2 regions of the Spirillospora sp. CA-128828 genome follow, and region 2 is predicted to be linked to the other one. Evidence: riboswitches for the same ligand, from Rfam matches in the RefSeq annotation. Region 2 holds a riboswitch; the other holds the start of a gene.
What was found. A riboswitch is a leader RNA that binds a small molecule or an ion and turns the genes downstream of it on or off. The one in region 2 is predicted to bind ZMP and ZTP.

Region 1 (15,627 bases), 3.5 Mb from region 2:
GCTGGAAGTCCGATAGGGGGAGGGTTCATCAGATGGCGATGACCGGTGTGGTCAAGGACGAGCTGAGCAGGCTCACGGTGCTGAAGCCGTGCTGCCGCAAGGCCGAGGTCTCGACGCTGCTGCGCTTCGCGGGGGGCCTGCACCTGGTCAGCGGGCGCATCGTGATCGAGGCCGAGATCGACACCGGCGTGGCGGCCCGGCGGCTGATCAAGGACATCTCGGAGGTGTTCGGGCATACCTCCGAGGTCGTCGTGCTCGCGCCGAGCGGCCTTCGCAAGGGCAACCGCTACGTCGTCCGCGTCTTCCGGGACGGTGAGTCGCTCGCCCGGCAGACCGGCCTCATCGACAACAACGGCCGGCCGGTCCGCGGCCTGCCCCGGCACGTGGTCGCGGGGGCGGCCTGCGACGCCGAGTCGGCCTGGCGCGGCGCGTTCCTCGCGCACGGCTCCCTCACCGAACCGGGCCGCTCCATGTCCCTTGAGGTCACCTGCCCCGGCCCGGAGGCCGCGCTCGCCCTCGTCGGCGCCGCCCGCCGCCTCAAGATCCACGCCAAGGCCCGCGAGGTCCGCGGTGTCGACCGCGTCGTCGTCCGCGACGGCGACGCCATCAGCGCCCTGCTGACCCGGCTCGGCGCGCACGACAGCGTCCTCGCCTGGGAGGAACGCCGGATGCGCCGCGAGGTCCGCGCCACCGCCAACCGGCTCGCCAACTTCGACGACGCCAACCTGCGCCGCTCCGCCCGCGCCGCCGTCGCCGCCGGCGCCCGCGTCGCCCGCGCCCTGGAGATCCTCGGCGACGACGCCCCAGACCACCTCGTCAACGCCGGTCGCCTCCGCCTGGAGCACAAGCAGGCGTCCCTGGAGGAACTCGGCCAGCTCGCCGACCCGCCCCTCACCAAGGACGCCATCGCCGGCCGCATCCGCCGCCTCCTCGCCATGGCCGACAAGCGCGCCGGCGACCAGGGCATCCCCGGCACCGAGGCCAACCTGACGGCCGACATGCTCGCGCAGTGACCCCCAGGGGGACGACCCCCTGGAACCCCCGTTGCGACGCAGGCGATCCTCACGCCGCCGTTGCGGCGTGTCGTGCCTGTGGCGGTTTTGTGGCGTCGCTGCGGTCGCCTGCGTCGGCGGGCATGCGCCCTCCGCTCGCTGCGCTCGCTCCAGACGCCTGCCCGTGCCCCGGCTCAGGCAGTTGCTCCAGGGGTGTGCGGGCGCTGGGTCAGTCGCCTCTGAGGATGCGGTGGATCAGGTCGTCGCGTAGTTGGCCGTAGCCGGTTTCGGCCCAGACGCTCTTGGACGGGTCGGCCTCGTAATAGGGGACGTCGCGGCCGTCCCGGCGGTCGGTGAGGGTGTCGGGGGTCTGCTTGTCGCGGGCCGCGCGGGCGCAGGCGCGGCAGGTCTGGACGCGGAGGCGTTCGCGGGAGCCGATGGGCCGCCAGTCGAGCCGGTTCGTGGCGTCGCCGTGGAGCGGGTTGAAGAAGCACAGCGGGACCGGCGGGACCTCCGGCCTGCCCTTGGCGACGGCCTGGGCGGAGGAAAGGGCGTCCCGGCCCTGGTCGAGCAGGACGAGGACGCCGGCCAGGTCGGGGACGCCGCCGGCCGCGTCGAGGGTCTTGCCGGCCGCCTGGTAGGCGTCCAGGGCCCTGGCCATCAGCACGCGCGTGCGCTCGCCGGTGGTGGGGACGGTGGTCTCGTCCAGCAGCTCGCCGAACGCGATGACCTCGCGGGACGCCTGCTCGCGGAGCTGGTCCTCGGTGGCGCGGCTCGCCGTGGCGAACACCGTGCGCGGCATCAGGAGGGCGTCGCCCTCGCGGCGGACGGACGCCATCCGGCGCCGCCGCCACAGCAGGAACCCGGCGACGCCGGCCACGGCCGCCCCGGCTCCGGCGGCGCCGAGGGGGAGTGCGAGGCCGCCGCCGTCGTCGGCTTGGGTCGTGTCCTTGGGCTCGGCGCTGTGCCGCGCGTTGTAGCGCTTGTCGATCTCGGCGGAGATCCGGTCGTACTCCTGCTTGCCGGTGCCGGAGATGATCAGGTCGGCGATGCGGGACAGCCTGGCCGCGAGCGGCGCGTCGTCCATGGTGCGGTCCAGGGTGACCGCCCAGGCGGCGTCGCGGGCCTGGTGGTCGCCGCCCCACTCGCGGGCGGTCAGGTCCTCGGTGGCGTCGTCGAAGGTGATGAAGATGCCGTCGCGGCCGAGGCGGTCGTGGACGACGGTCGCGAGCTGGTCGGCGTCCGCCCAGGTGCCGCCCTTGACGATCGGCACCAGGACGACGAAGACCGGTGCCGGCGCCTTCTTCAGCTTGGCGATGAGCTTGCGGCGCTCCGCCGTGGGGAGCGCGGACGCCAGGGACGGGTCCACGTGGATCGGGGAGCGGCGGAGGGCGGCGGCCAGCCGTTCGCCGGGGGAGGGGTCAGTCAACACCGAGGTACCTCATCACACGGGGAAGGAAGTTCTTGCCGCGGGCGCCCCACGCCGTGTCCCGCCACACGCCGGGGACGAGGGTGTGCGGACGGCGGCCGTCAGGGCCCGGGATCTTGAGAAGGCGGGCCTCGGTCAGCCCGTGCCGCTCCTCGGACTCGCCGCAGGTCTGGCAGAGGGGGCATGGCTTGGGCAGGGCGTCGTGCTCGTCCAGCCTTGGGAGCCGCTTGCGCACGGTGGACTCGCCGTGCAGCGGGTTGATCAAGCATGGGGCGGGCGGCGACGCTGTGTCGCGGGTCAGCGCGATGCGTCCCTGCCGGGCCAGGACGATCGCGCCCACCAGATCGATCGCCTTCTCCTCGTCCGCCTTGGCGTCGTCGTAGAGGATCTGGGCGGCGTCATAGGCGGAGACGGCGTAGGGGCGGCCCTGCTCGGCGTCGGCCGTGGTGAGCAGGCGGCGGAGCCGCTCCAGTTCCTTGGCCGCGTTGCGGCGCAGCCAGCGGGTGCCGGGGGCGGTGGGTGCCCAGGTGTGCTTTTCGATCTTCCGCTCGTCCGGCTCGGCGGTACGGCCTCGACGCAGGACGAGGACGCCGAGACCCAGCCAGTACAGGACGGCGGCCCCGATGGGCCCTGCGAGAAGGAGGCCCGTCAGGAACGGCGCCTTGATCTCGGGGTCGCTGGGCGTGAACGTGTCCTCCTTGCCGAACGGGTCCGGGCTGGAGTACAGCGTCGGCATGGTGGGGGACGCCGAGGGCGCGGTGGCGTAGCCGTCCAGCCGCTGCGTGATCCGGCCGGCTAGCCCGGCGAACGGGTGATCGGAGTCGGCGGGCCGGGAACTGCCCGGCTCGTCCTCGTCCAGCGAGGAGTAGTCGTAGCGGCGCGGCACGTTGAACGCCTCGGACTCCAGGGAGCCTCCTGAGTTGGCCATCACATAGAGCCCGTCGCGGCGCGTGCGGTCGTGCAGCATGAACAGGAACGCGTCGTCCCGGCCTTGTGACTCCGAGTCGTTCGGATTCGGGATCACCACGACGTAGACGGGCGTGCCGATCCGCTTGGCGGCCCTGCCGGCGGCCGCGCGGAGCCGGGCGCGGTCGGCCTCGCCGAGGGCCTCGCCGACGTCCGGGTCGACGAACAGCGGATCCTTGGCGAGCGCGGCGCCGACCCGGTCCAGCCGGTGGTAGGCGTACGGCGGCGGTTCGTCCGCGGCGGCGCCGGCCGGCCAGGCGGCGAGCGCGGCGAGGACGAGGGCGGCGAGCAGTCCCCGGGCGCGGACCCGTCTCATCGGCGCCCCTTCGCCTTCTGCCTGTTCGGAGATTTCTTCCTGACCGGCTTTTTCCCGGCCGGCTTCCGTGCGGGTTTCGGCCGTGGCTTCGAGCGGCGGACGCGGTGGCGGATCAGCAGGGCGAGGATGGTCCCGCCGCTGAGGGCGGCGCCGCCGGCAAACACGCCCCACTCCAGGTAGCCCGCCCGCCGGTCCGCCGCGTCGTCGGCGTCCAGGGCCTTGCGCAGTTCAGACTTCGGCTGCGGGCGCGGATGATCGCGGCGCTCCCTGGCATGGCCGGACAGCGCGATCTCCACGAACCGCTCGATCATGTCGGCCGCGCCCGCGTCGTAGGGCATCTCGAAGTCCGCGGCCCACCAGGCGTCGTCGACCGGAAGCCGCCGCGTCCCGCCGAACTGCCGCGCCTCTCCGTGACCTCCGGACGGTGAGACCACGATGTAGATCCCGTCCTTGCGCAGCCGGTCGCGGAGCAGCGCCACGAACGAGTCGCCCGGATTCTCCTCCCCGAGGCCCAGCGTGGGCGTCACCGCCACGTAGGTGGGGACGCCGAGCCGGGCGACGGACGCCTTGATCCGCGCGGCGGTGTCGGGCGGCAGCGACCGCGGAGAGTGGTCGGTGACGTACACCGGATCGCGGCGGAGCGCCGCGGCGATGCCGTCGGCCCTCCCCGCGGGCTTGGCACGGTCCACCGGCGCCGCCGCGACCGGGCAGCCGAGCAGTAGGGCCCCCGCAAGTCCTGCCATCAGGACGAACCACCCGCGCCACATGAACCGGGAGTTTAGTGATGATCGCCGGAGGTCGTGACGGAGACGGTGCGCGGCGATCCCCCGGGCGGGGGAACGGGGGCTCACCCCGTTTTCCCACGAAAGCGGTGGCAAGCTACCCGCGGGTCATTGGATAGGGTCAGGGGCGGGGGAGAAACCCCGGATGGACCGTAGTTAACAGTCCGGCCGGCGCCGGGCGATACGACGTACGAGGAGAGCCGTTCCGTGACCATCCGAGTAGGCATCAACGGGTTCGGCCGGATCGGCCGCAACTTCTACCGCGCGGTGAAGGCGTCCGGGGCCGACATCGAGGTCGTGGCGGTCAACGACCTGACCGACAACACCACGCTCGCCCAGCTGCTCAAGTACGACAGCATTCTCGGCCGTTTCCCCGAGGACGTGCGCGCGACCTCCGACGAGATCGTCGTGGGCGGCAAGGCGATCAAGGCGTTCGAGGAGCGTGACCCCGCCAACCTCAAGTGGAGCGATGTCGGCGCCGACGTCGTCGTGGAGTCCACCGGCTTCTTCACCGACGCCACCAAGGCCAAGGTGCACGCCGACAACGGCGCCAAGAAGGTGATCATCTCCGCGCCGGCCAAGAACGAGGACCTCACCGTCGTCCTCGGCGTCAACGAGGACAAGTACGACCCGGCGAACCACACGGTGATCTCCAACGCGTCCTGCACCACCAACTGCCTGGCCCCGCTGGCGAAGGTGCTGCACGACAACTTCGTCATCGAGAAGGGCCTGATGACGACGATCCACGCCTACACGCAGGACCAGAACCTCCAGGACGCGCCGCACAAGGACCTGCGCCGCGCCCGCGCCGCCGCGCTGAACGTCGTGCCGACCTCCACCGGCGCCGCCAAGGCGATCGGCCTGGTGCTGCCGGAGCTGAACGGCAAGCTGGACGGCTACGCGCTGCGCGTCCCGGTGCCGACCGGCTCGGCCACCGACCTCACCGCCACGCTGTCGCGCGAGGTGACGGCCGAGGAGGTCAACGAGGCGTTCAAGGCCGCCGCCGAGGGCCCGCTGAAGGGCTACCTCACCTACACCGAGGACCCGATCGTCTCCAGCGACATCGTCACCGACCCGGCGTCCTGCATCTTCGACTCCGGGCTGACCAAGGTCATCGGCGACCAGGTCAAGGTCGTCGGCTGGTACGACAACGAGTGGGGCTACTCCAACCGCCTCGTCGACCTCGTCAAGCTCGTCGGCTCGCAGCTGTAACCGAAAACCGTCACCGCCGTGGCCGTGCGCCGTCCGAGGACGGGGCGCGCGGCCACGGCGCGGCCGTGTACGGAAGGACACCGCATCCCGATGCGCACCATTGACGACCTCGACGTCGCCGGAAGGCGCGTACTAGTCCGCGCGGACCTGAACGTCCCGCTGGCGGACGGCGCCATCACCGACGACGGGCGGATCCGGGCCAGCCTGCCGACGATCGAGACGCTGCGGGCCCGGGGCGCCAAGGTCATCGTCTGCGCCCACCTCGGCCGCCCCAAGGGGCAGGTCAAGCCCGAGTTCTCGCTGGCCCCGGTCGCGAAGCGGCTCGGCGAGCTGCTGGGGACCGACGTGACGTTCGCGGCCGACGTCGTCGGCGACTCGGCCCGGGCCGCCGCAGAGGGCCTGGCGGACGGCGGCGTCGCGCTGCTGGAGAACCTGCGCTTCGAGCCGGGCGAGACCAGCAAGGACGACGCCGAGCGCGGCGCGCTGGCAGACCGGCTCGCCGCCCTCGCCGAGATCTACGTCGGGGACGGGTTCGGCGCCGTGCACCGCAAGCACGCGTCCGTCTACGACGTGCCGCAGCGGCTCCCGCACGCCGCCGGCGGGCTGATCGCCGCCGAGGTCGAGGTGCTGAAGAGGCTCACCGAGGACGTCGAGCGCCCCTACGCGGTCGCGCTCGGCGGGTCCAAGGTGTCCGACAAGCTCGGGGTGATCGACAACCTGCTCGGCAAGGCCGACCGCATCCTGATCGGCGGCGGCATGGTGTTCACCTTCCTCAAGGCCCAGGGCCACGAGGTCGGTCAGAGCCTGCTGGAAGAAGAGCAGCTCGACACCGTCCGCGAGTACCTGCGGCGCGCCGAGGAGTCGGGCGTGGAGTTCGTCCTGCCCGTCGACATCGTCGCGGCCGCCGCGTTCGCGGCCGACGCCGACCACGACGTGGTCGCGGCCGACTCGATCCCGTCCGACCGGCTCGGCCTCGACATCGGCCCCGAGTCGGGCAAGCTGTTCGCCACGCGTCTCGCCGACGCCAGGACGGTGTTCTGGAACGGCCCGATGGGCGTGTTCGAGATGGAGCCCTACTCGCACGGCACCCGCGCCGTCGCGCAGGGCCTCATCGACTCCGGCGCGTTCACCGTGGTCGGCGGCGGCGACTCGGCCGCGGCCGTCCGGCAGCTCGGCTTCGACGAGGCCGCCTTCTCCCACATCTCGACCGGCGGCGGCGCCAGCCTCGAATACCTCGAAGGCAAGACGCTGCCCGGCCTGCAGGCACTGGAGGACTGACCGATGGCTCCCGCGACCCCTTCCGGTAAGCAGAGCGGCCGCAAGCCGCTGATGGCCGGCAACTGGAAGATGAACAACACCCACCTTGAGGCGATCGCGCTCATCCAGAAGCTGGCGTTCGCGCTCAAGGAAGCCGACTACGACGCGGTCGACGTCGCCGTGGTCCCGCCGTTCACCGCGCTCCGCTCGGCGCAGACGCTGATCGAGGCGGACAAGTACGCGATCCAGTACGGCGCGCAGGACGTCTCCCAGCACGCCTCAGGCGCCTACACGGGCGAGATCTCCGCCGCCATGCTCGCCAAGCTCGGCTGCACCTACGCGGTCGTCGGGCACTCCGAGCGCCGCCAGTACCACGCGGAGGACGACGCGATCGTCAACGCCAAGGCCAAGGCGGCGCTTGCCGCCGACCTCACCCCGATCCTGTGCATCGGCGAGGGCCTGGAGGTCCGCAAGTCCGGCGGGCAGGTCGCGCACTGCATCGCGCAGCTCGACGGCGGGCTGGAGAAGATCCCCGCCGACCAGGTGCGGCGCACCGTCATCGCCTACGAGCCCGTCTGGGCCATCGGCACCGGCGAGGTCGCCACCCCGCAGGACGCGCAGGAGGTCTGCGCCGCGATCAGAACGCGGCTCGCCGAGCTCTACGACGGCGGAGTGGCCGACGAGACGCGTATCCTGTACGGCGGTTCGGTGAAGAGCGGCAACGTCGCCAAGCTGATGGCGCAGGAGGACGTGGACGGCGCCTTGGTCGGTGGTGCCAGCCTGGACCCGGGAGAGTTCGTCAAGATCTGCCGGTACCGGGATCTCCTCGCCTGATCAAATCTGATCAATTCTGCGTGAACTGGGGGTTCTTGCCGAACCAGCGGGCACTTCGTCGTACCCTTCGTAGCTGACGGGTAAACCGCCCGGCCGACCCTCCGTCCTGGAACTACAGACAAGGCGCTGAAGAATCGTGATCATCGCAACGTCCATCGTGCTCATCGCCTCGAGCCTCCTGATGGTGGTCCTCGTCCTGATGCACAAGGGCAAGGGCGGCGGACTGTCCGACATGTTCGGCGGGGGCGTCACGTCGTCCCTGGGCGGGTCCTCGGTGGTCGAACGCAACCTCGACCGGCTGACCATCGGCGTCGGGGTCGTCTGGTTCGCCTCGATCATCGTGCTCGGGCTGCTTTACACGCACAAGGGCGTCGGCTGAGCCGCCCGTTCAACACATGCGAGCGCCGCGCCGTCCTCGGAGGTCACGGGCGGCGGCGGAACACCAAGCGAGGAGTAATCCGTGGGTAGTGGCAACGCGATCCGGGGCAGCCGTGTCGGGGCCGGTCCGATGGGAGAGGCGGAACGCGGCGACGCCGCGCCCCGCGTCTGGGTGACCTTCTACTGCGCCAACCGGCACGAGACCCGCCCCAGCTTCGCGACGGACGTCGCGGTTCCCGACACGTGGGACTGCCCGCGCTGCGGGTTCCCTGCCGGTCAGGACTCGGAGAACCCCCCGGCCCCGCCGAAGACGGAGCCTTACAAGACGCACCTCGCGTACGTGAAGGAGCGGCGCAGCGACGAGGACGGCGAGGCGATCCTCGAGGAGGCGCTCGCCAAGCTCCGCAAGAAGCGCGCCGCCGTCAAGCAGGCCATGGAGGCCGCGGCCCGCTGACACCATCGGCATCGACGTGGCCCGGTCCCCGATCGAGGGGGCCGGGCCACGGCCTGTTCAGGGGTCGCCCGATGTGGTCTCCGACCAGGCGTGATATCGGTTCGCGTATTGAGTTGCGAGCAATATCCATATTGGACGTCGCCAGGGCGTATCTGGTCTGCTGGGCGCGATCGACGCCCGCGCCGAAAGCAGGTACGACCGCATGTCCTCGGAACGCTCCGTTCCGTCTTCACGGGATCCGCTGGTGGGCGCGGTCGCGCCGCCGCCGGCGGGGTGCACGTCGCCTCCGATTTCGGCCGGGCTCCGCCTGTGATCGTCGCCGCTCCAGCACCCGCCGAAGCGCCGCCGGCCGCGGACCCGTCCGATCGCCGGGTGATCGTGACGGTGGTCGCGATCCAGTCCATCGCCTGTATCGGGTTCTTCTCCGTGATGGCGCATCTGGTCGCGCACCTCCGGCACGACCTCGGCCTGCTCGCCGGCACGGTCGGGCTGATCCTCGGCGTGCGGGTCGGCCTGCAGTTCGCGCTCCTGCTGCCGGTGGGGACGCTCACCGACATGATCGGCCCGCGGCTCACCGGGGCGCTCTCGTGCGCCGTGCGCGCCGTGGGGTTCGGCCTGCTCGGGGTCGCCGACGGCGTGGGGGCGCTGCTCGGCGCGGCCGTGCTCGTCGCCGTGGGAGGCGCGCTCTACAACCCCGCGGTCCACACGATCCTGGCCGGCGTCGAGCCCGCCCGCCGGTCCGGCGGCTTCGCCGCCTACGTGACCACCCAGCACCTCGCGACGGTCACGGGCCCGCCCGCGGGGCTCGTCCTGCTCTCCTTCGGGCCGGGGTTCGCGCTCATCGCCGGGACGGCCGCGGCCCTGTGGGCGGTCGCCGGCGTCCTGTTCCTCCTCCTGCCGCGGCGCCGGACGCGGCCGGTGCAGGCGGGCCTCCGCGACGTCCTCAGGGGCGTGCGGGCGGTGCTCGGCGACCGCGCGTTCCTGCTGTTCGCGCTGATGACCGCGCCCACGACGCTGCTGGCGAACAACATCATGACCGCCGTGCCGCTGCTCGGCTTCGGGTCCGGTGCGGCGACCCTCAGCTTCTGCCTGCTGGCCGCCGTCGCCGCGGCCGTGCAGCCCTTCGTGGCCGCGCGGCACCGGGGCGAGCGCCCGTGGGTGCTGCGCCTCGGCCTGCTCTGCTCGGCGGCGGCCTTCTGCGTCCTCGCCGCGCTGGACGGCACGCAGTCCTGCCCGCTGATGGTCGCCGCGGTCCTGAACGGGGTGGCGAACGGCCTGGTCCAGCCGTCGATCTTCCAGCGCGCCGCCCGGCACGCCCCGCCGGAGCGCTTCGGCTCGTATTACGGCGTCCTGGCGTTCTGCGCCGGCATGTTCGCCTTCGCGGGGGACCTGGTGATCGGCAGGCTGTTCGATCTCGGTCCGGCCGGCGCGGCGGGGGCGCTGATCGGGGTCGGCGCGTTCGCGTTCGCCGCCGCGATCGGCACCCGGGGCCCGTGAGGCGGTCCGCGTCGAATAATCTTCGGGGGACGGGACGTCCGGGCGCGTTTCCCGCGCGGGAGTTCGGCGTCCGGGAAGGACTTCGGGAGGACGCACATGGACGCGGTCGACCAGGCGATCCTGCGGCGCCTGCAGCGCGACGGGCGGCAGACCAACCGGGAGCTGGCCGAGGCGGTGGGAATCGCCCCGTCCACGGCCCTGGAACGGACGCGGGCGCTGCGTTCCCGGGGCGTCATCACCGGATTCCACGCGACCGTCGACCTGGAGCGGCTGGGGCGCGGCGTCCAGGCCCTGATCTCGATCAGGATCCGCCCGCAGTCGCGCGAGGCCATCGAGTCGGCCCGCGACAGCATGGCCTCGATGCCCGAGACGATCGGGGTCTTCGTCGTGACCGGCAACGAGGACCTGCTGGTCCACGTGGCCGTGTCGAGCACCGCCTACCTCCGCGATTTCGTGCTCGACCGGCTGGCCCGCCGCAAGGAGTACGTCGACGTCCGCACCATCGTCGTCTACGACTACGTCCAGCCGGTGGAACAGTCCGAACTTCCCTCGGCCGGGCGACTTGAAAGCCGAACGCCGTACAGCTGACCCGTGATTTCGAGCCGCGGAACCGAATGATCGACGGGCAGGGCCCCTGCACCCGAACGAACGACGGCTGTCTGAGTGCAGAACCGCATGTTCTCCTAGCGTCGGTGCCATGGACCGACGAAACAGTTCATACGGTGCATTGATGGTGCTGGCCGCGGGTGTGCTCTGGGGGACGGTCGGGCCGGCCCAGGTGCTCGCCGCCTCGTCCGCGAGCCCGGTGGCGGTCGGCGGCGCCCGGATCTTCTCCGGCGGGCTGATCCTCGCCGCGCTGGTGCTCGCGACGAACCGGCGTGCGTTCCGCGCGCTGACGCGGCGCGCCTGGCCGCCCCTCGCCGCGGCCTCGGCCGCCACGGGCACGTTCCAGGCGGCGTTCTTCAGCGCGGTCGACCGGACGGGCGCCGCCGTCGCGACCGCGGTCGTGTTCGGGCTCGCGCCGGTCTCCACCGGCCTCTGCGAACGCCTCGTGCTGGGCACCCGGCTCAGCCGCCGCTGGTGGGCGGGGACGGCCTGCGCGGTCGGCGGCGTCGCGCTGCTGATGGTCCCGGGCTCGGCGGTCCACGTCGACCCGGCCGGGATCGCGCTGAGCCTCGTCGCCGGGACGTGCTTCGGCGTCTACACGGTCTCCGCCAAGGTCCTGACCGGCCGGGACGTGGGCATGGCCGCCGCGGTGTCGGTGACCCTGCTGGTCGGCGGGGCGGCCCTGCTGCCCTGGACGCTGGGCGAGCTGCCCGCCCTGGCCGCGCCCCGGTCGGCGGCGCTGGTGGCCTGGCTGGGGATCGCCGCGACCGCCGCCGCGTACATGTTCTTCGTGACCGGGCTCGGCCGCGTGACGGCCGCGACCGCCGGCACGCTCAGCCTCGCCGAGCCGCTCGTCGCCACCGGGCTCGCCATCGCCGTCCTCGGGGAGCGCATGTCCGTACAGGTCGCCGCCGGGTCGCTCCTCCTTCTCGGCGGCCTGTTCGTCGTCTCGGTTCCGGCGCGGGCGCCGCGCGGACGGGAGGCGGCTCGGTATGATGGCGGCCACGCGACTGGCGCAGTCAAGGTGGAGATGACCACCGGGGAGCGAAAGTAGTCCGCACACCGCGCGCCTGGGTGTACGGGTCCCCATCGCCGGGGCGCCCGAAGCCCCGGCGCGAGCAGCGCGGAGGCTTGTGATGCACGAACCGGCCGTACCCCATCTGCAGGGCCAGGACCCCGAGATCGCGGGGCTGGTGGAGGCCGAGGCCCGCCGCCAGTACGAGAAGATCCGGCTGATCGCGTCGGAGAACTACGTGTCGGCGGCGGTGCTGGAGGCCGCCGGCACAGTCCTGACCAACAAATACTCCGAGGGCTACGCGGGCAAGCGGTACTACGAGGGCCAGCAGAACGTCGACCCGATCGAACTGCTCGCCATCGACAGGGCGAAAGAGGTGTTCGGCGTCGAGCACGCCAACGTCCAGCCCTACTCCGGTTCGCCCGCGAACCTCGCCGTCTACATGGCGTTCCTGGAGCCCGGCGACCCGGTGATGGGCCTGTCTCTGCCGATGGGCGGGCACCTCACGCACGGCTGGTCGGTCTCGGCCACCGGCAAGTGGTTCCGTCCCGTCCGGTACGACGTGCGCGCCGACACCGGCCGCGTCGACATGGACCAGGTGCGCGACCTCGCCCTCAAGGAGCGGCCGAAGCTCATCTGGTGCGGCGGCACCGCCATCCCGCGGACGATCGACTTCCCGGCCTTCGCCGAGATCGCCCGCGAGGCGGGGGCGGTGCTCGCCGCCGACATCGCGCACATCGCCGGCCTGGTCGCGGGCGGCGCGCACCCCTCGCCGGCCGGGCACGCGGACGTGATCTCCACGACCACGCACAAGACGCTGCGCGGCCCGCGCGGCGCGATGGTCATGTCCACGGCGGAGCACGCGAAGGCGATCGACAAGGCCGTGTTCCCCGGCCTGCAGGGCGGCCCGCACAACCACACCACCGCCGCGATCGCCGTCGCGCTGAAGGAGGCGGCGCGGCCGGACTTCGCGGTGTACGCGCGGCAGGTCGTCGCGAACGCCAAGGTCCTGGCCGCCGCGCTCATGGACCGCGGTTACGACCTGATCTCCGGCGGCACCGACAACCACCTGATCCTGATCGACCTGACGAACAAGGGCGTCGCGGGCAAGCCCGCCGCGCAGGCCCTCGACCGCGCCGGGATCGAGCTGAACTACAACGCGGTCCCGTTCGACCCGCGCAAGCCGTTCGACCCGTCCGGGCTGCGGCTCGGCACCGCCGCCATCACCACCCGGGGTGTCGGCGAGGAGCGGATGCCGCAGGTCGCGGCCTGGATCGACGAGGTCGTGCAGGCCACCGCCAAGCAGGACGAGACCGTCGTCGACCGCGTCGCCGGGCAGGTCCGAGAACTCCTCGCGTCCTACCCGATGCCCGGCTGGACGTCCGGGTCCTGACGGGCGGCGTCCAGGCGGAGCAGCGTGATCATGCGCCAGGCTTCCGGGTCGGTGAGGGCCACCGTGCTCTCGCCGGCCCCGAAGTCGCCGTACTGCGCCACCACGGCCAGGCCGCCGGCCAGCCGGATCGCGGCGTCCAGCTCGGTGGCGCTCCAGAACCGGTAGGGGACGACGTCCTGGATGGTCCGCGTCGCCCCGTCTCCGGTGATGGTCATCGTGACATGGTCGTCGGCGATCTGGGTGACCGGGTCCAGACGGTCGGTCGGCTCGCCCCAGCGCACGCTCGCCCGGACGCCGTTCCGCTCGACCGTCCAGCCCGTGCTGACGCTCGGGTCGCCGCCCAGCCGGTCGCGCGGGTGCGACATCTCCACGATGTAGAGGCCGCCGGGGGCCAGGTGCGCGGCGACGCGGCGCAGATGCGCGACGAACGCGTCCAGTGTCATGAGGTGGGACGTGGAGTCCAGCATGGTCACGACGAGGTCGAACCGGCGGCCCAGATCGAACCGGGTCATGTCGCCTCGGACGACCTCCAGCTCGACGCCGCCGCGATCGGCTTCGCGGGCGGCGTGGGCGCACATCTCCGGGTTCAGGTCGAGCGCCGTCGTGGCGACGCCCCGGCGGGCGAACTCGCGGGCGTGTTCGGCCGGGCCGGCGGCCAGTTCCAGCACCGTCGCGGGCCGCGCGCCGCGCTCGGCGCACCAGCCGAGGAGCACGTCCACCTCGGCGGGCACGTCGCGGAACGAGCACGCCAGCTCGTACGCCCAGGGGTCGTCATAGATGCCGCTCACCCGGCCATCCTGCCAGCGCCCGCGGCCCGGCGGGACGGCCGGGGATCAGGGGCGCCGGGCGTGTGACGCGACCGCTACGTCATCGTGTGCCAGGGGTTTCACATTCCGGACGGGGGGTTGAGCCGCCCGCGCCGACCGCCTAGCGTGCGGTGAGTGATCGACCCCGTGAGCGGTGAGCACGTCAACGATCGACCCCGGCCCGCGCAGGCCCCGGCGCGACTGCCGCTGCTGCTCCCCGGTTCGCTGAGCGACGAGCAGCGCGCCGTCTACGAGGCCGTGATGGGCACGCGCCGCACCCCCGGCCAAGCCCCGCCGTTCGGCCTCGTCGACGACATCGGACGCCTCCAGGGCCCCTTCAACGCCATGCTGTACAGCCCGTCCGTGGGACTGCCCCTCCAGGACCTCGGCGCCGCGGTGCGCTTCCGCACCGGGTTCACCAAGCGCGAGCGTGAGATCGCGACGCTGGTCGTGGCCGCGCACGTCCGGTCCGACTACGAGTGGTACGCGCACGAGCGCATCGGGCGGCGCCACGGGCTCGGCGAGGACGAGATGGAGGCGCTGCGCGAGGGACGCGCCCCGATGCTCGCCGACGTCCGCGAACGCGTCGTGTACGAGGCGGCCCGGCAGCTCGCCGCCGAGGGCGACCTCGCCGACGCCGTGTTCACCGAGGCGGTGGCGACGCTCGGCCGTACCGCCGTCGTCGAGCTGGTCACCCTCGTCGGCTACTACAAGGCGCTCGCGCTACAGCTCCGCGTGTTCCGGGTCGGCGTCCCGGACGGTGAGAGCTCGCCCGACTGGCCCCCCGCGGGGGATGAGGATGAGTGAGGTGCTGCGCACGGTGCGGCTCGTCCTGCACCCGGTGTCGATGCGCGACCACCGTGCCCTGCTGACGCACTGGACGGGGCCGCTCGTCCGGCGCCACCTCTTCGACGACCGGGTGGTCACTCCCGTTCAGGTCAGCGAGATCATCGAGGCCAGCGAGCGGGACTTCGCGACCGAGGGCTACGGGCTGTGGGCGCTGCGGCCCGCCCCCTGGTCCACCGGGATCGACGCCCCCGTGCCGGGCGACCCGCTCGTCGGGGTGGCCGGGCTCAGCCATCACGAGGGGCCGCTCGGCCACGGTGTGGACGTCGAGATCCTCTACAGCCTGGAGCCCGACCACTGGGGGCACGGGCTGGCCGCCGAGGCGTCCCGCGCGGTGCTCGACTACGCGTTCGGGGTGGTCGGAGTGCATCGGATCACCGCCGAGATCGACATGGCCAACGCGGTGTCGGCGGAGATCGCCCTGCAGCTCGGGATGCGCCGGTGGCGGGACGGCGCCGCCGGTCCCGACGGCGCCGCCTACTATGCGGCCGACCGCTCGCGCTGGATCGGATCCCGTCGAATCGTCGATGCTGTTCCATAGAATCCGTCGTCAATAGTTACTTTCGATGTGGAATACAGCAGTATGAGCGCATGAGCTCCTCCTCGGGCCGGGCGCCGCTCGCTCCCGGTTTCGTCAACGGCGGCGTGTCCTTCTGGTACCGGGCGGCCGGGCGTCCCGCCCCCGGGCCCGGCCTGCCGGGCCCGCGCAGCGCCGACGTGTGCGTCGTCGGCGCCGGCTACACCGGCCTCTGGACGGCCTACTACCTCAAGCGCGCCCGTCCCGACATGCGGATCGTCGTGCTGGAACGCGAGTTCGCGGGGTTCGGCGCGTCCGGCCGCAACG
Region 2 (15,627 bases):
GTGGGGGCGCAGCCGGGCCTGCCAGTTCTCGTAGCGGCGCCGCTGGCGTTCGCCGAGGTCGGGGTCGGCCAGCGCGACGTCCCACGAGCCGACCCAGATCCGGTTCATGCCGGTCGCGGCCGGGGTCAGGGGCAGGACGTCCAGGAGCGCGGCGCGCAGGGCGGCGAGGCCGGGCGGAGCCTCCCGCAGCGGACGGTTCGCGGTGCGCTCGTCGGCGAGTTCAAGGGCATGCGCGACGAGGGCCTTCTTGCTCGGGAAGTAGTGGGTGAGCAGGCCGGTGGACGCGCCCATCTCCGCGGCGACCGCGCGCAGCGTCAGGCCGCCGAAGCCCCGGGCGGCGAGGACGCGCCAGACGGCCTCGGAGACGTCCCTGCGCCGGGCCTCGTGGTCACCTTTGGCGGGCATCCCCGTACGATACATAACAAACGTTGGGTACGTACCCCTCTGGAGGCCCCCATGTTCGCTCGCACGCTCGCCGACGGTGCCGAGCTCCGTCCGTTCGAGCCCTGGCAGGCGGCCGAGTTCGCCGCGCACGCGGACCGGGTCCGCGCGGACATCCGCGAGTACATTCCCTGGGCCGGGACGGTGGTGGACGAGAAGACGGCCCGCGAGCTGCTGCAGTCCTACGCCGACAGGCAGGCCAGGGACGAGGGCCGGATGTACGGCATCTGGGTGGACGGCGTCCTCCAGGGCGGGACGGTCTTCCGGACGTTCGACGCCGCGCAGGGCGTCTGCGAGGCGGGTGTCTGGCTGGCGGCGGAGGCACGGGGGCGCGGCCTGGTCACCAAGGCGGTCCGCGTCATGATCGATTGGGCGATCGGAACGCGTGGCATGCACCGGGTCGAGTGGCTGTGCGACCCGCGCAACACCGCCAGCGCGGCGGTGGCCGAGCGGCTCGGGATGACCTGCGAGGGCGTCCTGCGGCAGGCGTTCGTGCTGAACGGCGAGCGGCGGGACGTCCAGGTCTGGGCGGTCCTCGCGGAGGAGTGGGCGGCGGCCTGACCCGCGGGGCCCGGTAGGGTAATCGGTGATCTAGTCTTAACCCTTACCCCCTGGGAGCCCCCTGTGCATGCCGAGCAGGTGCTCATGCTGCTGGCCGCCGCCGTCGCGGCGGGCTGGGTCGACGCCGTGGTCGGCGGGGGCGGGTTGATCCAGCTGCCCGCGCTGCTGCTGCTCAACCCGGGGCAGCCGGTCGCGACCGCGCTCGCCACCAACAAGCTGGGCTCGATCGCGGGCACCGCCTCGGCCGCCGTCGCCTACGCGCGCAAGGCCAAGCCGGACGTCCGCGTCGCCGTTCCGGCGGGGGTCCTCGCGGTGTGCTGCGCCGCCGCCGGCGCCCTCTGCGCGTCGGCGATCTCCTCGGACGTGCTGAAGCCGGTCATCATGGTCGTGCTGCTGACCGTGGCCGCGATCGTGGTGCTCAAGCCGGATCTCGGCCGGGCCCCGCGGCTGGTGCTGCGGACCCGCCGCCGGGTCGCCGCCGCCGTCCTCGTCCCGGGTGTCGCGATCGCCTTCTACGACGGGCTCGTCGGGCCGGGCACCGGGACGTTCCTGGTCGTCGCGTTCACCGCGCTGCTCGGCCTGGACTTCGTCGACGCCTCCGCCACGTCGAAGATCATCAACGCGTGCACCAACCTCGGCGGGCTGATCGTGTTCGCGGCGCAGGGCCATGTCCTGTGGGCCGTCGGGCTGGCCATGGCACTCTGCAACGCCGGCGGCGCGCAGCTCGGCGCCCGCATGGCGATCAAGAAGGGAGCCGGTTTCGTCCGGGTTGTACTGCTCTGCGCGGTCTCAGCGCTCGTGCTGAAGCTCGCCTACGAGCAGTTCGGCTAGGGGATCGGAAGGGGCCGCTCCAGCGCGGAGAGGCTGAGCAGGACGAGCGACGCCGTCCAGCCGAGCGGCGCCGGACCGGCGGGCATCCCGGTCGGGCCGACCTTCTCCGGCAGGACGCCCAGCGAGGTGCGGTGCGCGGAGAGCCAGCTCAGCCGGCTCATCGCCTCGTCCGTCCGGCCCGACGCCGCCGCGTTCAGCCCGAACAGCGCGGTCTCCGGCGTCCAGGCGACGTCCGGGGTGCCGGACCAGCGCTCGCCCGGCAGGACGCCTCCGTTCGGCAGCGCCTGCTTGCGCTCGGCGTCCCCGATCGCGACCGTCACACCCGCGTCCGCGGGGGCGAACGGCGGCGCGAGGAAGGTCACCGACGTGTCCATCAGCCCGCCTCGCAGGGGCGACCGCGGGTAGCCGTAGGGCGCGAACTGCCTGGCCACCGCGTCCGACACGCGCTGCGCCGCGCGCCGCCACTCCGCCGCCTTGCCGCCTTCACCCCGCATCCGCGCGAGGTCCGCGGCCGAACGCAGCCCCGCCAGCACGGGCCCGACGACGCCGAGCGTCGGCCGCCGCGGGTCCTCCTCGCGCCGGTGGTCGCGTTCCCAGTAGTCGGACGAGGCGGGCGGGAGCCCCTCCGCGTCCAGCGAGCGCGCCAGGTGGTCGGCGGCGCGCTGCACCATCGGCCACAGCGTCGGGAGCTCGTCCGTCGCATTCGCCCGGACGCGGTAGAACCACGCCGCCCACAGCACCCAGCCGAGCGAGTCGAGCTGCGGCGCCCGGCCGTCGGCGACCGCCGTCCCGTCCGGGTTGTAGCGCGCGGCCCACATGCCGTTCTCGTTCTGGGCGCGGGCGAGGAAGCGCAGGACGCGGCGCGCCTCCGACGGATGCCCGGTCACGGTGAACGCGGCGACGGTGAACGCGGAGTCGCGCGGCCAGCAGTACCGCCATTTCGAGTACCAGGAGGCCAGGGACGCCCCGTTCGGGCGGGTGAGCAGGCGCAGGTCGAGCAGCGCGCGCGCCGCCATGTCGCGATGGCCGCCGCTCGCCGGGACCGTGCCCTGGGCCAGCCACGTCCGGTCGGACCTGACCGCCCGGTCCACGCGCGGGTCGGACGCGTCGACGGTGATCGGTGTGTCGCCGCCGGACGGGACGAGCCGGATCCGCCCGTCCGCGAGCCTGACGACCGAGCTGTCCGGCAGGTAGGACGCCCCTTCGGCCTGGTCCGGAGCGAGCGGCACGCCCGCGAACGGCCATCCGCCGCCGCCGACGAGACCGGGGCTCGCCCAGCCCGAGTCGGGCGGCTCGGGGACGGTGGCGCCGCCGGTCGCGACGAGCGCGGCGACGAGGAGCAGGGCCGTGGTGCGCCGGACCTTGCTGACGCCCGACCGCCTGCGCGGCGCCGGTCGCCGGCGCCCCCGCGGAGGCGGGACGACCGGGGTGGGCGCGACGGGGGCCGGGGCCGCGACTGACGTGTCCCGTTCCTCCGCCATCGCCATGCGTTCGCCCCCTATACCGCACCAGGCCACCCGACCGTCAGGTCGAATTAAGTACATCAAACTACGTCAATTGGTTCATCCTCCTCACGAGCCACTCGTGCCCGCCCTTGAGGATGAGCACACCCGCCGTCCCGGGAACACTCGCCCGCGGAGGGAACTCTCGGTGACATATGGCCCCGGCGGCATCACCACGAAGAAGGGTTGACTAGGCTGCATCGACGGAGCGGACCGCAGAGTGCCGGCCGCACGGACACCCGTGTAACCCCCACTCGTGTGGTCACATTTGGCAGTCGATCCGTAAAAGGACGCCTCGTGGACCTGTTCGAACATCAGGCGAAGGAACTCTTCGCCGAGTACGGGGTACCGGTGCCCACCGGCAAGGTCGCCCATACTCCCCAGGAAGCCCGGGCCATCGCGGCGGAGCTGTTCGCCGCGGGAAGCTCGAAGGTCGTCGTCAAGGCCCAGGTGAAGACCGGGGGCCGCGGCAAGGCCGGCGGCGTGAAGCTGGCCGACTCAGCCGACGAGGCCCAGGAGCTCGCCACCCAGATCCTCGGCATGGACATCAAGGGCCACACGGTCCACAAGGTCCTGGTCGAGGAGGGCAGCGCGATCGCGCAGGAGTACTACTTCTCGTTCCTGCTCGACCGCGCCAACCGTACCTTCCTCTCCATCTGCTCCGTCGAGGGCGGCGTGGAGATCGAGGAGGTGCCGCACGACCGGTTGGCGCTGGTGCCGATCTCCCCGCTGCACGGCGTGGACCGGGCCAAGGCCCGCGAGATCGCCGAGCAGGGCCGCCTCCCGCAGGAGGCCCTGGAGGGCGCCGCCGAGCTCATCGAGCGGCTGTGGGCCGTGTTCACCGACGAGGACGCCTCCCTCGTCGAGGTGAACCCGATGATCCTCACCGCCGACGGCCAGGTGAAGGCCCTCGACGGCAAGGTGTCCCTGGACGAGAACGCCGCGTTCCGCCAGGAGCACGAGAAGCTTGAGGACAAGGCCGCGGCCGACCCGCTGGAGGCCGCCGCCAAGGCCAAGGACCTCAACTACGTCAAGCTGGACGGCAGCGTCGGCATCATCGGCAACGGCGCGGGCCTGGTCATGTCCACGCTGGACGTGGTCGCCTACGCCGGCGAGCAGTTCGGGGGGCAGAAGCCGGCGAACTTCCTCGACATCGGCGGCGGCGCGTCCGCCGAGGTGATGGCGAACGGGCTGGAGATCGTCCTGTCCGACACCGAGGTGAAGTCCGTCTTCGTCAACGTCTTCGGCGGCATCACCGCCTGCGACGCCGTCGCCAACGGCATCGTCTCGGCCTACAAGCTGCTGGCCGACCGCGGCGAGGCCGTGAACCGCCCGCTCGTCGTCCGGCTGGACGGCAACAACGCCGAGCTCGGGCGCACGATCCTCAACGACGCGGGGCTGCCCGGCGTCCAGCAGGTCGACACCATGGACGAAGCGGCCGGGCGCGCCGCCGAACTCGCAGCGGCAGGTGCATGACAATGGCCATCTGGCTCACCGAGAACAGCAAGATCATCGTCCAGGGCATCACCGGCTCCGAGGGCACCAAGCACGGCCGCCGGATGCTCGCGTCCGGCGCCCAGGTCGTCGGCGGCGTCAACGCCCGCAAGGCCGGCCAGACCGTCGAGTTCGACGGCACCACGCTCCCGGTGTTCGGCACCGTCAAGGAGGCCATGGCCCAGACCGGCGCGGACGTCTCCGTCGTGTTCGTCCCGCCGAAGTTCACCAAGGACGCGGTCGTCGAGGCGATCGACGCCGAGATCCCGCTCTGCGTCGTCATCACCGAGGGCATCCCGGTGCACGACACCGCCTACTTCTGGGCGTACGCCGAGTCCAAGGGCGGCAAGACCCGCATCATCGGGCCGAACTGCCCCGGCATCGCGTCCCCCGGCAAGTCGAACGCGGGCATCATCCCGGCCGACATCACCACGCCCGGCCGCATCGGGCTCGTGTCCAAGTCGGGCACGCTGACCTACCAGATGATGTACGAGCTGCGCGACATCGGCTTCTCCACCTGCGTCGGCATCGGCGGCGACCCCGTCATCGGCACGACCCACATCGATGCCCTCCAGGCGTTCCAGGACGACCCGGACACCGACGCCATCGTCATGATCGGTGAGATCGGGGGCGACGCCGAGGAGCGCGCCGCCGCCTACATCGAGCAGCACGTGACCAAGCCGGTCGTCGGCTACGTCGCCGGGTTCACCGCCCCCGAGGGCAAGACCATGGGCCACGCCGGCGCCATCGTGTCCGGGTCCGCCGGCACCGCGCAGGCGAAGAAGGAGGCCCTGGAGAAGGTCGGCGTGCGGGTCGGCAAGACCCCGAGCGAGACCGCCATCCTCATGCGGGAGATCATGAAGAACCGCTGATCCACCCGGATCACCGAAAGACGCCCGGGCCGCCCCGGCGGCCCGGGCGTCTTTCATTCCCGCCCGGACGGCCGGCGTACAAGGGCGACACGCCGGGCGGGCGGGGCGTCCTGGAGCCGGCGTGGTGCCAGCATGGACCGGGTGAGCGACAAGACCCCCGGGCAGCGTGCGAGGCGCGAGCCGGCGAAGGCCGGACCGCCGAAGAGCGGAGCGGGACGGGCCGCCGGGCCGCCGCGCGCGGACGCCGGGCGCGGACGTCCCGCGGCCGCCGCCGCGTCCAGGCCGCTGTACGTGACAGGGCTCGTGGCAGCGCTGTGGTGCATCGGCATCGGGCTCGCCGTGCTCACCACCATCACCCTGATCGGATGGATCGCGGCCCCCAGGAGCGCGTTCGGCCACGGCATGGCCGGCGTGTTCCGCACTGCCGTGAACTTCTGGCTCGTCTCCCACCACGCGGGCTTCTCCTACGGGCACGGACGGTTCGGGCTGCTGCCGCTGGGCGTGCTCGTCCTGCCCGGGGTGCTGCTGTACCGGGGAGGCGGCTGGATGATCCGGGTGGCCGGGCTGCCGCACCGGCAGCGGATCGCGGTCGTCCATGTGGCGGTCGCGCTGGCCGCGCCGTACGCGGGGCTGGCCGGGCTGCTCGCGCTCGCGGCGTCGTCCGCGGAGGTCCGGCCGTCGGCGTGGCAGGCGCTCGTCGGGTGCTTCCTCGTCGCCGTCATCGCCGGCGGGCTGGGCGCGGCACGCGCGGTCGTGGCGGCGGAGGCGCGGGGACGGCGGGTCCGGTCCGGGCTGGGAGCGCTGCTGCGGCTGCTGCCCGAACGGCCGCGGTCCCTGGTGATCGGCGTGGCCGGGTCGCTGAGCGTGCTGCTCGCGTCGGGCGCGCTGCTCGTGGCCGGGTCCCTCGCCATGCACATGCCGGACGCCGACGACCTCTACGGCATGCTCGCCCCCGGCATCGTCGGCGGCGTCCTGCTGCTGCTGGTCGAACTGGCGTTCCTGCCCAACGCGGCGATCTGGGGGATGGCGTACGCGGTCGGGCCGGGGTTCTCGGTCGGCGCCGGGACGAGCGTCTCCCCGACCGGGGTGTTCCTGGACGCGGTCCCCGCGTTCCCGCCGCTCGCCGCCCTGCCCCAGCCGGGCCCGGCGCCCGCGATCTCACTGCTCGCGCTGGCGGCCCCGTTCGTCGCGGGCGCGGTGGGCGGCGTCCTCACGATCCGGTCGCTGCCGAGCCCGGTGTCGGAGGGCGCGCCGCTGTGGGGTTTCGTGTCCGGCGCGCTGACCGGGGCGGTCGCCGCGCTGCTGAGCGCGCTGGCCGGCGGGCCGCTCGGCGACGGGCGGATGGCGACCGTGGGCCCGTCCGCCTGGCAGGTCGGGCTGCTGGCCGCCCTCGAAGTGGGGATCTCGGCGGCGATCGCGGCGTGGGTGGCGAACTGGATGGTGCTGCGCCGTCCGGCGGGTGAGACGCCGAAGAAGCGGAAGTCCGGGAAGTCCGCCGCGAAGAAGCCGGCGGCGAAGCCGAAGAAGCCCGTGCGCGCGGTGCCGGAGCCGGCCGTTCCGCTGTCGGCGCCCGTTCCCGGCGACTACGACCTCCGCCCGGAGAAGGCGGCCGAGCCGGCGCCGAAGGCTCCGCACGCGCCCGATCCGCTGGAGTTCGAGGAGGCCGAGCCCGTGCTCGCGCCCCGGCGCCCCCGCCGCCGGTCCGACCCGGTGCCCGCCCCTCCGGAGGAACGCCCCGAACCGCCGCCGGGCGACGGCACGGTCGTCGTGGAGGGCCATCTCGTGGACGAACAGGCCGACGAGCCCGAGCCCGAGCCCGGGCGTCCCGTCCCGCCTCCGCGCGAGGATCCGGAACGCACCGAGAACCGGGGCGGCGCGATCTACGTCCTGCGCGAGGAGCCCGACCAGGAGGACTAGGGCGGGACTGCTAGAGCAGGTCGCCGTACTTGTCCATGCTGCCGGCGGGCAGGTCGAGCTTCTTCTCGATCTTCGGGTAGTACTCCTCGCGGCATGCCGCCTTGTCGGTGGCCGTGTTGGACGCGCTGACGCAGCTCTGGTAGCCGCTCAGCTCCGCCCACAGGAACACCGTGAGCGACACCGACAGCAGCGAGAACACCAGCCCGATCGCGCCCAGCACGATGCCGGGGACGGCGCCGGGAGCGGCGTCCCGGGCCCGCCGCGCGTTCCGGCGGGCCCTGATGCCGACGACGAGCGCGGCGATGCCGAGCACGAGCCCGAGCGGGTAGAAGAAGAACGCGGTCAGCAGCGCGATGCCGCCGAGCCACAGGGCCCGCCAGCCGGTGCGTTGACCCTGCCCCGGTCGCGCGGGCGGCTCTCCCGCCGGCCGCCCGTCCGGGCGGTCTTCGGGCTGGGCCGGACGGCCCTGCTGCTCGCTCACGTTCTCTTCCTCCTGGCCCGTCTGATGGGTGGCTGGGGTTCAAGCGGCACCGAGCAGGCCCGATAGGCTTCGTGGTGTCCCAGCAACGTCCACCGGGGAGTCATGGTGTCCGCCCGGCTCGTCGTCCTCGTCTCCGGCGCGGGGACCAACCTACAAGCGCTGCTCGACGCGTGCGCGGATCCAGCCTACGGGGCGAAAGTCGTGGCCGTGGGGGCGGACCGCCCCGATATCGGGGGAACCGAGCGCGCGGAACGTGTGGGTTTGCCCACTTTTACGGTCCGAATTCCTGATTTTTCATCCCGGGACGACTGGGACGCGGCGCTGACCGACGCCGTCGCGAAGCACGAGCCCGACCTCGTCGTCTCCGCCGGCTTCATGAAGATCCTCGGCCCCCGGTTCCTGGCGAGGTTCGGCGGCCGGACGGTCAACACCCATCCGGCGCTGCTCCCGTCGTTCCCCGGCGCCCACGCCGTACGGGACGCCCTGGCGTACGGCGTGAAGGTCACGGGCTGTACGGTTCACTTCGTCGACGAAGGCGTGGACACCGGACCCGTCATCGCCCAGGAGACCGTCCCCGTGGGCTGGCATGACGACGAAGACTCCCTGCACGAGCGGATCAAGCGGGTGGAGCGCCGGCTCCTCGTCGACGTCGTCGGACGGCTGGCCCGCGACGGCTGGACCGCGCGCGGCAGGCGGGTCTCGATGAAGTGCAGGACCTGTGGTGATTCGTCCGATCAAGAGGGGAGCTCGGCCGGTGAGTCGGGTGGCGATTAAGCGCGCATTGATCAGCGTGTACGACAAGTCCGGGCTGGAAGAGCTGGCCCGGGGCCTGCACGAGGCGGGCGTGGAGCTCGTCTCGACCGGATCGACGGCGGCGCGGATCTCCGCCGCCGGCGTCCCGGTGATGAAGGTGGAGAAGCTCACCGGCTTCCCCGAGTGCCTGGACGGGCGGGTCAAGACCCTGCATCCCCGGGTGCACGCGGGCCTGCTCGCCGACCGCCGCAAGGACGACCACCTCCAGCAGCTGGAGGACCTCGGCGTCGAGCCGTTCGACCTGGTGGTCGCCAACCTCTACCCGTTCGCCGACACCGTCGACTCGGGCGCGGGGCCGGACGAGTGCGTCGAGCAGATCGACATCGGCGGCCCCACGATGGTCCGCGCCGCCGCGAAGAACCACGCGAGCGTCTCCGTCGTCGTGGACCCGTCCGCCTACGCGACGGTCCTGGACGCCGTGCGGGCGGGCGGTTTCACCCTCGACGAGCGCCGCCGCCTCGCCGCGCGGGCGTTCGCGCACACCGCGTCCTACGACGTGGCCGTGGCCTCGTGGTTCGCGAGCGCCTACGCCCCCGACGAGACCGCGGCCGAGACGCAGTGGCCCGACTTCCTCGGCGCCACCTGGGAACGCTCGAACACCCTCCGGTACGGCGAGAACCCGCACCAGCGCGCCGCCCTGTACCGCTCGCCGGGCGAGAAGGGCCTCGCCGGGGCCGAGCAGCTGTACGGCAAGGAGATGTCGTACAACAACTACGTCGACACCGACGCCGCGCGCCGCGCCGCCTACGACTTCACCGAGCCGTGCGTCGCGATCATCAAGCACGCCAACCCGTGCGGGATCGCGGTCGCCGCGGACATCGCCGAGGCGCACCGCAAGGCGCACGCCTGCGACCCGGTGTCGGCCTACGGCGGCGTCATCGCGGCGAACCGCCCGGTCACCGCCGCCCTGGCCCGGCAGGTCACCGAGAGCTTCGCCGAGGTGCTGGTCGCACCGTCGTTCGAGGACGAGGCCGTCACCGTCCTCAAGGACCGGTTCAAGAACATCCGGCTGCTTGTCTGCCCGGACGCCCCGGCGGGCGCGGCCGAGTACCGGCGCATCGACGGCGGCGTCCTGCTCCAGGGCGTCGACCGCGTGGACGCGTCCGGCGACGACCCGGCCACGTGGGAACTGAAGACCGGTTCGGCGGCGGACGAGGCCACCCTCCGCGACCTGGCGTTCGCGTGGCGGGCGATCCGCTCGGTGAAGTCCAACGCGATCCTGCTGGCGGCCGACGGTGCCACCGTCGGTGTCGGCATGGGCCAGGTCAACCGGGTCGACTCCGCCAAGCTCGCGGTGGCGCGGGCCGGCGAGGAGCGGGCCTCCTCCGCCGTGGGCGCGTCCGACGCGTTCTTCCCGTTCCCGGACGGCCTGGAGGTGCTGACCCGGGCGGGGGTCCGCGCGATCGTCGAGCCCGGCGGCTCCGTCAACGACGACAAGGTGATCGCCGCCGCGGAGAAGGCCGGCATCACCCTCTACTTCACGGGCGTGCGGCACTTTTTTCATTGAGTTCTTCTCCTCCTTCGGGCCTTGAGGGCCCTCCGTCGTCGAAAAACTCGATGCGATCGCTGCATCGCTCCGGCTCGCCTGGCGGCTCGCTGCGCGATCAGTTTTGTGCTCCGCTCGAAACTGCCTTCGGACGCGATCGCGGTGATCGAGGTTCCTGCGTGGTTGCGGTGGTGGCTGGGGCCGCCGCATGGGACGGACCTGTCTTGTGCGGAAGGTAGCCTCGGGCTGCCGCGCCCCATGCCCCTCCGTTGACCCCGGCGCCGGCGAACCCTCATGGAGGCCCGATGGACGTGCTGATGTCCTTCATGCTCGGCGTCGTGTACCAGGCCGACTCCCTGCTCATGGAGTCCCGGCAGGTGATCGGGCTGGTCGCCGCGTTCCTGGCCGCGATGCTGGCCGCGCAGCTCGGCTGGCACGGCACCGACCGTGTGATCGCCTGGCGGCAGCGCTCCGAGGACTGACGGACCTAGCGCAGCCTCGCCCGGAGGGCCTCGGCGGCGGCCGGCCAGTCGTCGTCCGTCATCCCGTAGGTCGCGGTGTCGCGGATCGACCCGTCCGCCCGGACCCGGTGCTTGCGGTGGACGCCCTCGAACGACGCGCCGAGCCGCTCGATCGCCGCACGCGACCGCTCGTTCCGGACGTGCGTGTGCCAGCCCACCCGGATCGCGCCGAGATCGTCGAACGCGCGTCCCATCAGCAGCAGCTTCGCCTCGGTGTTGATCCCCGTCCGGTGCCAGCGCGCCCCGATCCAGGTGTGGCCGATGCACACGCCCCGGTCGGACGGTGAGATCTCGTAGTAGGACGTTGTTCCCGCCACCTCGCCGGTCGCCGCGTCGATCTGGACCCACGGGAGTCGCAGGCCGCGCTCGCAGTCCGCCAGGGCCTTGTCCACGGCCGCCGCCATCTCCGCGACGGTCGCGGGCTGCCGCGCGCTCATCCACGTCCAGACGCCCGGGTCCTTGGACGCCTCGAACAGGCCCCCGGCATGGCCGGCGGACAGCGGCTCCAGCCGCACATACCGCCCGGTCAGGACGGGCCGCTCGAACCAGTCATCGCTCATGCGGATCACGCTAGGAGCCCCGGGGTGGCATCCGGCAGAGCCACTTGACGCCGATTTCCACATGCCACTTGGCCGTCGCCCCGCCGGTTAGCATGGGTGCCTACGCGACTGGCGCGGTCAAGGTGGATCACCACCGGGGAGCGAACGACAGTCCGGACACCGCGCGCCTGGGTGGACGGGACCCATCGCCGGCCGGGCCCGGGCCCGGCCCGGTCCCTGGCGAGATCCACGCGGAGGAACGTATGACGGCACAGATTCTGGACGGCAAGGCCACGGCCGCCGAGATCCGCTCGAACCTCAAGGTACGCGTCGAGGCGCTCCGCGACCGCGGCGTCTCCGTGGGGCTCGGCACGGTCCTGGTCGGCGACGACCCGGGCAGCCACTCCTACGTGAACATGAAGCACCGCGACTGCGCCGAGGTCGGCATCGAGAGCATCCGCCGCGACCTGCCCGCCACCGCCACCCAGGACGACGTCGAACGCGCCGTCGCCGAACTGAACGCCGACCCGGCCTGCACCGGCTACATCGTCCAGCTGCCGCTGCCGAAGGGACTGGACGAGCAGCGCGTGCTGGAGCGCATCGACCCGGCCAAGGACGCCGACGGCCTGCACCCCACGAACCTCGGACGCCTCGTCCTGATGCAGCAGGGCCCGCTGCCCTGCACGCCCAAGGGCATCATCGAGCTGCTCCGCCGCTTCGACGTCCCGATCAAGGGCGCCGAGGTCACCGTCGTCGGCCGCGGCATCACCGTCGGACGCTCCCTCGGCCTGCTCCTGACGCGCCGCACCGAGAACGCGACCGTGACCCTCTGCCATACCGCCACCCGCGACCTGGCAGCCCACACCCGTAGCGCCGACATCGTCGTGGCGGCCGCCGGCGTGCCCGGCCTGATCACCGCCGGCATGGTCAAGCCCGGCGCCGCCGTCCTGGACGTGGGCGTCTCCCGGGTGGACGGCAAGCTTGCCGGCGATGTCGCCGCCGACGTCCGCGACGTCGCCGGATGGGTCGCGCCCAACCCCGGGGGCGTCGGCCCGATGACCCGCGCGATGCTCCTCGCGAACGTCGTCGAGGCCGCCGAGAAGAACGCCTGACCCGCACACGAACGGGGCCGCCACCAGCACCGAGGTGGCGGCCCCGCCTCACGTTGCCCTGGGCCGCGCCGTCACATACGCGACCCGCGGGGGTTCAGCGATCGCCCTCGGGTTTGCGCTGCCGGGGAGGGCGACCGCAGGTCCTCACATCAGCTGGCCCTCCGTCCCGCCGTGCTGTGCGCCGGCCGCCCCGGGCCGTGCGCGTGCCCGGGCTGGCCCGGCCTGCGCGTCTCGGCCGTGTTCCGCACCCCGGAGACCCGCCCGTCCATCGGCGGACGGCCCTGCTGGGGCACGTGCACCGGCGGCAGCGGCCGGACGAGGCCCATGGCGATGACCTCGTTGGCGAGCCGCGTACGCCGGTTGGCGCCCTCGGGGATCCGGAACTTCTGGTAGAGGCGCAGCAGATGCTGCTTGACGGCCGCCTCCGTGACGACCAGCTCGCCGGCGATGTCGCGTGCCGTGGCGGGGGCCACGAACGCCTCGTCCGACAGGGCGGGACGGCACAGCGAGGTCAGCACGTCGACCTCGCGGCGGGTGAGCTCGGGCGCGACGGCGCGCCGCAGTTCGACGTCCGGGTCGACCTCCTCACGGGGGATGCCCCCCAACCGGCAGCGCGCCGTGCCGAAGCTCACGACGTCACCGTCCTCCAGGACACGGCGGGCGATCGGCCGGCCGTTGACGCGCGTCCCGTTGCGGGACAGGCCCATGTCCACCACGTAGACGTACGGACCGCGCCGGACGATCTCTGCGTGCAACCGGGACACACTCGGGTCGTCGAGGCGGATGTCCACCCCTCTCCCTCTCCCGACCGTCGTAACGTCGGGGCGCAGCGGCATCACCAGCCCGCTGTCCTCGATCCGCATGAACGGCCCCTCCACGGCAGTCCTCCCAGCTAGTTAGCGACCCCTGTCTGCCGGGTTACCCGGGCGCCATGCCGTCACACCCTCCTACTGGCGAGTAGGTCCGCTGCCGCAAGGGATTCCGGCCTCTCGGGGGGCACCCGGGCCCCACTCGTCCCACCTTGGTTCCCAGCTCCGGGCGGCGAGCCGGACCGTTCCATCCCGCGTTCCGGCGGACGATGTCGTCCCGCGCCGCGATTGCCTATACCGTGAGGACCATGAGCACCCAGGTGCACCGGCGCAGGCGCAAGGCGCCGCGCCGCACGGGCGCCGCGCCGCACTGGCTCGCGCAGCTGCCGTACCTCCTCGTGCTCAGCGGCGTCGGCGCCGGGCTCACGCTGTGCGCCTTCAACTACTTCCGCAAAGGCTCCGGCTTGATGGCCGCCGCGCTCCTCATCGGCGCGCTCGCCCGGCTGCTGCTGCCCGAGTCCCAGCTCGGGCCGCTCGCCGTCCGGAGCCGGTCCGTCGACTGCTGGACGCTCGTGATCCTCGGCGAGATGGTCGCGTTCGTGTCGCTGAGCGTCCCGCCGGTGAACAAGACCGGGCTCGTCCTCGCCGGCGCGTTCGGCGTGGTGATCGCGCTCACGATGCTGGTGCGCGGTGTGAGACTTCTCATCGCCGGACGCGCTTCGGTGCCGGGGGGCGGTCCGCCGGACTAGCGCGTCGTCGCAGCTGGAGGCGGATCCGGCGGGTCGCGGGCCGAGGGCAGGTCTAGACCTCATGACCGCCTCGGCTAGCCTAGCCAGTTGAGCCTTACAAGGACTGCTGGCCAGGTGTAGGAAAGGGACAGCAACAGCATGCCCAAGATCAAAGTAGCGGGCCCGGTCGTCGAACTCGACGGCGACGAAATGACGCGGATCATCTGGAAATTCATCAAGGACCAGCTGATCCTGCCCTACCTCGATGTTGACCTGAAGTACTACGACCTGGGAATCGAGCACCGTGACGCCACGGACGACCAGGTCACCGTCGACGCCGCCAACGCCATCAAGCAGTACGGCGTCGGCGTCAAGTGCGCGACCATCACCCCCGACGAGGCGCGCGTCGAGGAGTTCGGCCTGAAGAAGATGTGGCGGTCCCCGAACGGGACGATCCGCAACATCCTGGGCGGCGTCATCTTCCGCGAGCCGATCGTTGCGTCCAACATCCCCCGCCTGGTCCCCGGCTGGACGAAGCCGATCATCATCGGCCGCCACGCGCACGGCGACCAGTACAAGGCCACCGACTTCGTCGTGCCGGGCCCGGGCAAGGTGACGATCACCTACACGCCCGAGAACGGCGACGAGCCGATGGAGTTCGAGATCGCGGACTTCTCCGGCGGCGGCGTCGCCATGGGCATGTACAACTACGACGACTCGATCCGCGACTTCGCCCGGACGAGCATGCGGTACGCGCTGAGCCGCGAGATGCCGCTGTACATGTCGACCAAGAACACGATCCTCAAGGCCTACGACGGCCGGTTCAAGGACCTCTTCCAGGAGATCTACGAGTCCGAGTTCAAGGCCGACTTCGAGTCCAAGGGCCTCACCTACGAGCACCGCCTCATCGACGACATGGTCGCCGCGGCGCTCAAGTGGGAGGGCGGGTTCGTCTGGGCCGCCAAGAACTACGACGGCGACGTCCAGTCCGACACCCTCGCGCAGGGCTTCGGCTCGCTCGGCCTCATGACGTCCGTCCTCATGACCCCGGACGGCAAGACCGTCGAGGCCGAGGCCGCGCACGGCACGGTGACCCGGCACTACCGGCAGCACCAGCAGGGCAAGCCGACGTCGACCAACCCCATCGCGTCGATCTTCGCCTGGACGCGCGGCCTCGACCACCGAGGCAAGCTCGACGGCAACAAGGAGCTCATCGGTTTCGCCCGCGCGCTCGAAGAGGTCTGCGTCAAGACGGTCGAGGGCGGCCAGATGACCAAGGACCTGGCTCTGCTCGTCGGCCGCGAGACGCCCTGGCTGACCACGCAGGAATTCCTGGAGGCGCTCGACACCAACCTCCAGAAGAAGATCAACGGCTGACCCGCGCCGCACTTGGAGGGCCGTCCCGGATGTCGTCCGGGGCGGCCTTCCGCGTTCGCGGGGGCGGGCGCCATGCCGGGCGGTGCACCTGGGGGGTGGCGGGGAGGGGGCGCGCGATAGCCTGAACTCCGGAACTATCTCGA

Region 1: linked by a shared signal. The riboswitch ahead of glyA (serine hydroxymethyltransferase) and the one ahead of ACQPXG_RS41300 (bifunctional methylenetetrahydrofolate dehydrogenase/methenyltetrahydrofolate cyclohydrolase) in region 2 are both predicted to bind ZMP and ZTP.

Annotation. Positions count from the first base shown of each region.
Region 1 is NZ_CP191986.1:5,145,049-5,160,675, reverse strand. Features, by position in the region: gene whiA (DNA-binding protein WhiA) at 33-1,013, shown strand; gene ACQPXG_RS25315 (hypothetical protein) at 1,222-2,424, opposite strand; gene ACQPXG_RS25310 (hypothetical protein) at 2,414-3,703, opposite strand; gene ACQPXG_RS25305 (hypothetical protein) at 3,700-4,470, opposite strand; gene gap (type I glyceraldehyde-3-phosphate dehydrogenase) at 4,693-5,697, shown strand; gene ACQPXG_RS25295 (phosphoglycerate kinase) at 5,788-6,975, shown strand; gene tpiA (triose-phosphate isomerase) at 6,979-7,788, shown strand; gene secG (preprotein translocase subunit SecG) at 7,925-8,167, shown strand; gene ACQPXG_RS25280 (RNA polymerase-binding protein RbpA) at 8,249-8,620, shown strand; gene ACQPXG_RS25275 (MFS transporter) at 8,993-10,117, shown strand; gene ACQPXG_RS25270 (Lrp/AsnC family transcriptional regulator) at 10,214-10,705, shown strand; partial or broken gene ACQPXG_RS25265 (DMT family transporter) at 10,815-11,615, shown strand; ZMP/ZTP riboswitch at 11,720-11,806, shown strand; gene glyA (serine hydroxymethyltransferase) at 11,860-13,131, shown strand; gene ACQPXG_RS25255 (class I SAM-dependent methyltransferase) at 13,098-13,919, opposite strand; gene ACQPXG_RS25250 (carboxymuconolactone decarboxylase family protein) at 14,073-14,744, shown strand; gene ACQPXG_RS25245 (GNAT family N-acetyltransferase) at 14,737-15,324, shown strand; gene ACQPXG_RS25240 (NAD(P)/FAD-dependent oxidoreductase) at 15,375-15,627, shown strand, end outside.
Region 2 is NZ_CP191986.1:8,613,120-8,628,746, reverse strand. Features, by position in the region: gene ACQPXG_RS41360 (TetR/AcrR family transcriptional regulator) at 1-405, opposite strand, end outside; gene ACQPXG_RS41355 (GNAT family N-acetyltransferase) at 457-1,002, shown strand; gene ACQPXG_RS41350 (sulfite exporter TauE/SafE family protein) at 1,087-1,833, shown strand; gene ACQPXG_RS41345 (glycoside hydrolase family 15 protein) at 1,830-3,320, opposite strand; gene sucC (ADP-forming succinate--CoA ligase subunit beta) at 3,633-4,811, shown strand; gene sucD (succinate--CoA ligase subunit alpha) at 4,814-5,701, shown strand; gene ACQPXG_RS41330 (cell division protein PerM) at 5,843-7,618, shown strand; gene ACQPXG_RS41325 (hypothetical protein) at 7,629-8,099, opposite strand; gene purN (phosphoribosylglycinamide formyltransferase) at 8,202-8,873, shown strand; gene purH (bifunctional phosphoribosylaminoimidazolecarboxamide formyltransferase/IMP cyclohydrolase) at 8,854-10,419, shown strand; gene ACQPXG_RS41310 (hypothetical protein) at 10,704-10,880, shown strand; gene ACQPXG_RS41305 (GNAT family N-acetyltransferase) at 10,886-11,479, opposite strand; ZMP/ZTP riboswitch at 11,574-11,659, shown strand; gene ACQPXG_RS41300 (bifunctional methylenetetrahydrofolate dehydrogenase/methenyltetrahydrofolate cyclohydrolase) at 11,722-12,570, shown strand; gene ACQPXG_RS41295 (FHA domain-containing protein) at 12,720-13,448, opposite strand; gene ACQPXG_RS41290 (DUF3017 domain-containing protein) at 13,688-14,128, shown strand; gene ACQPXG_RS41285 (NADP-dependent isocitrate dehydrogenase) at 14,267-15,484, shown strand.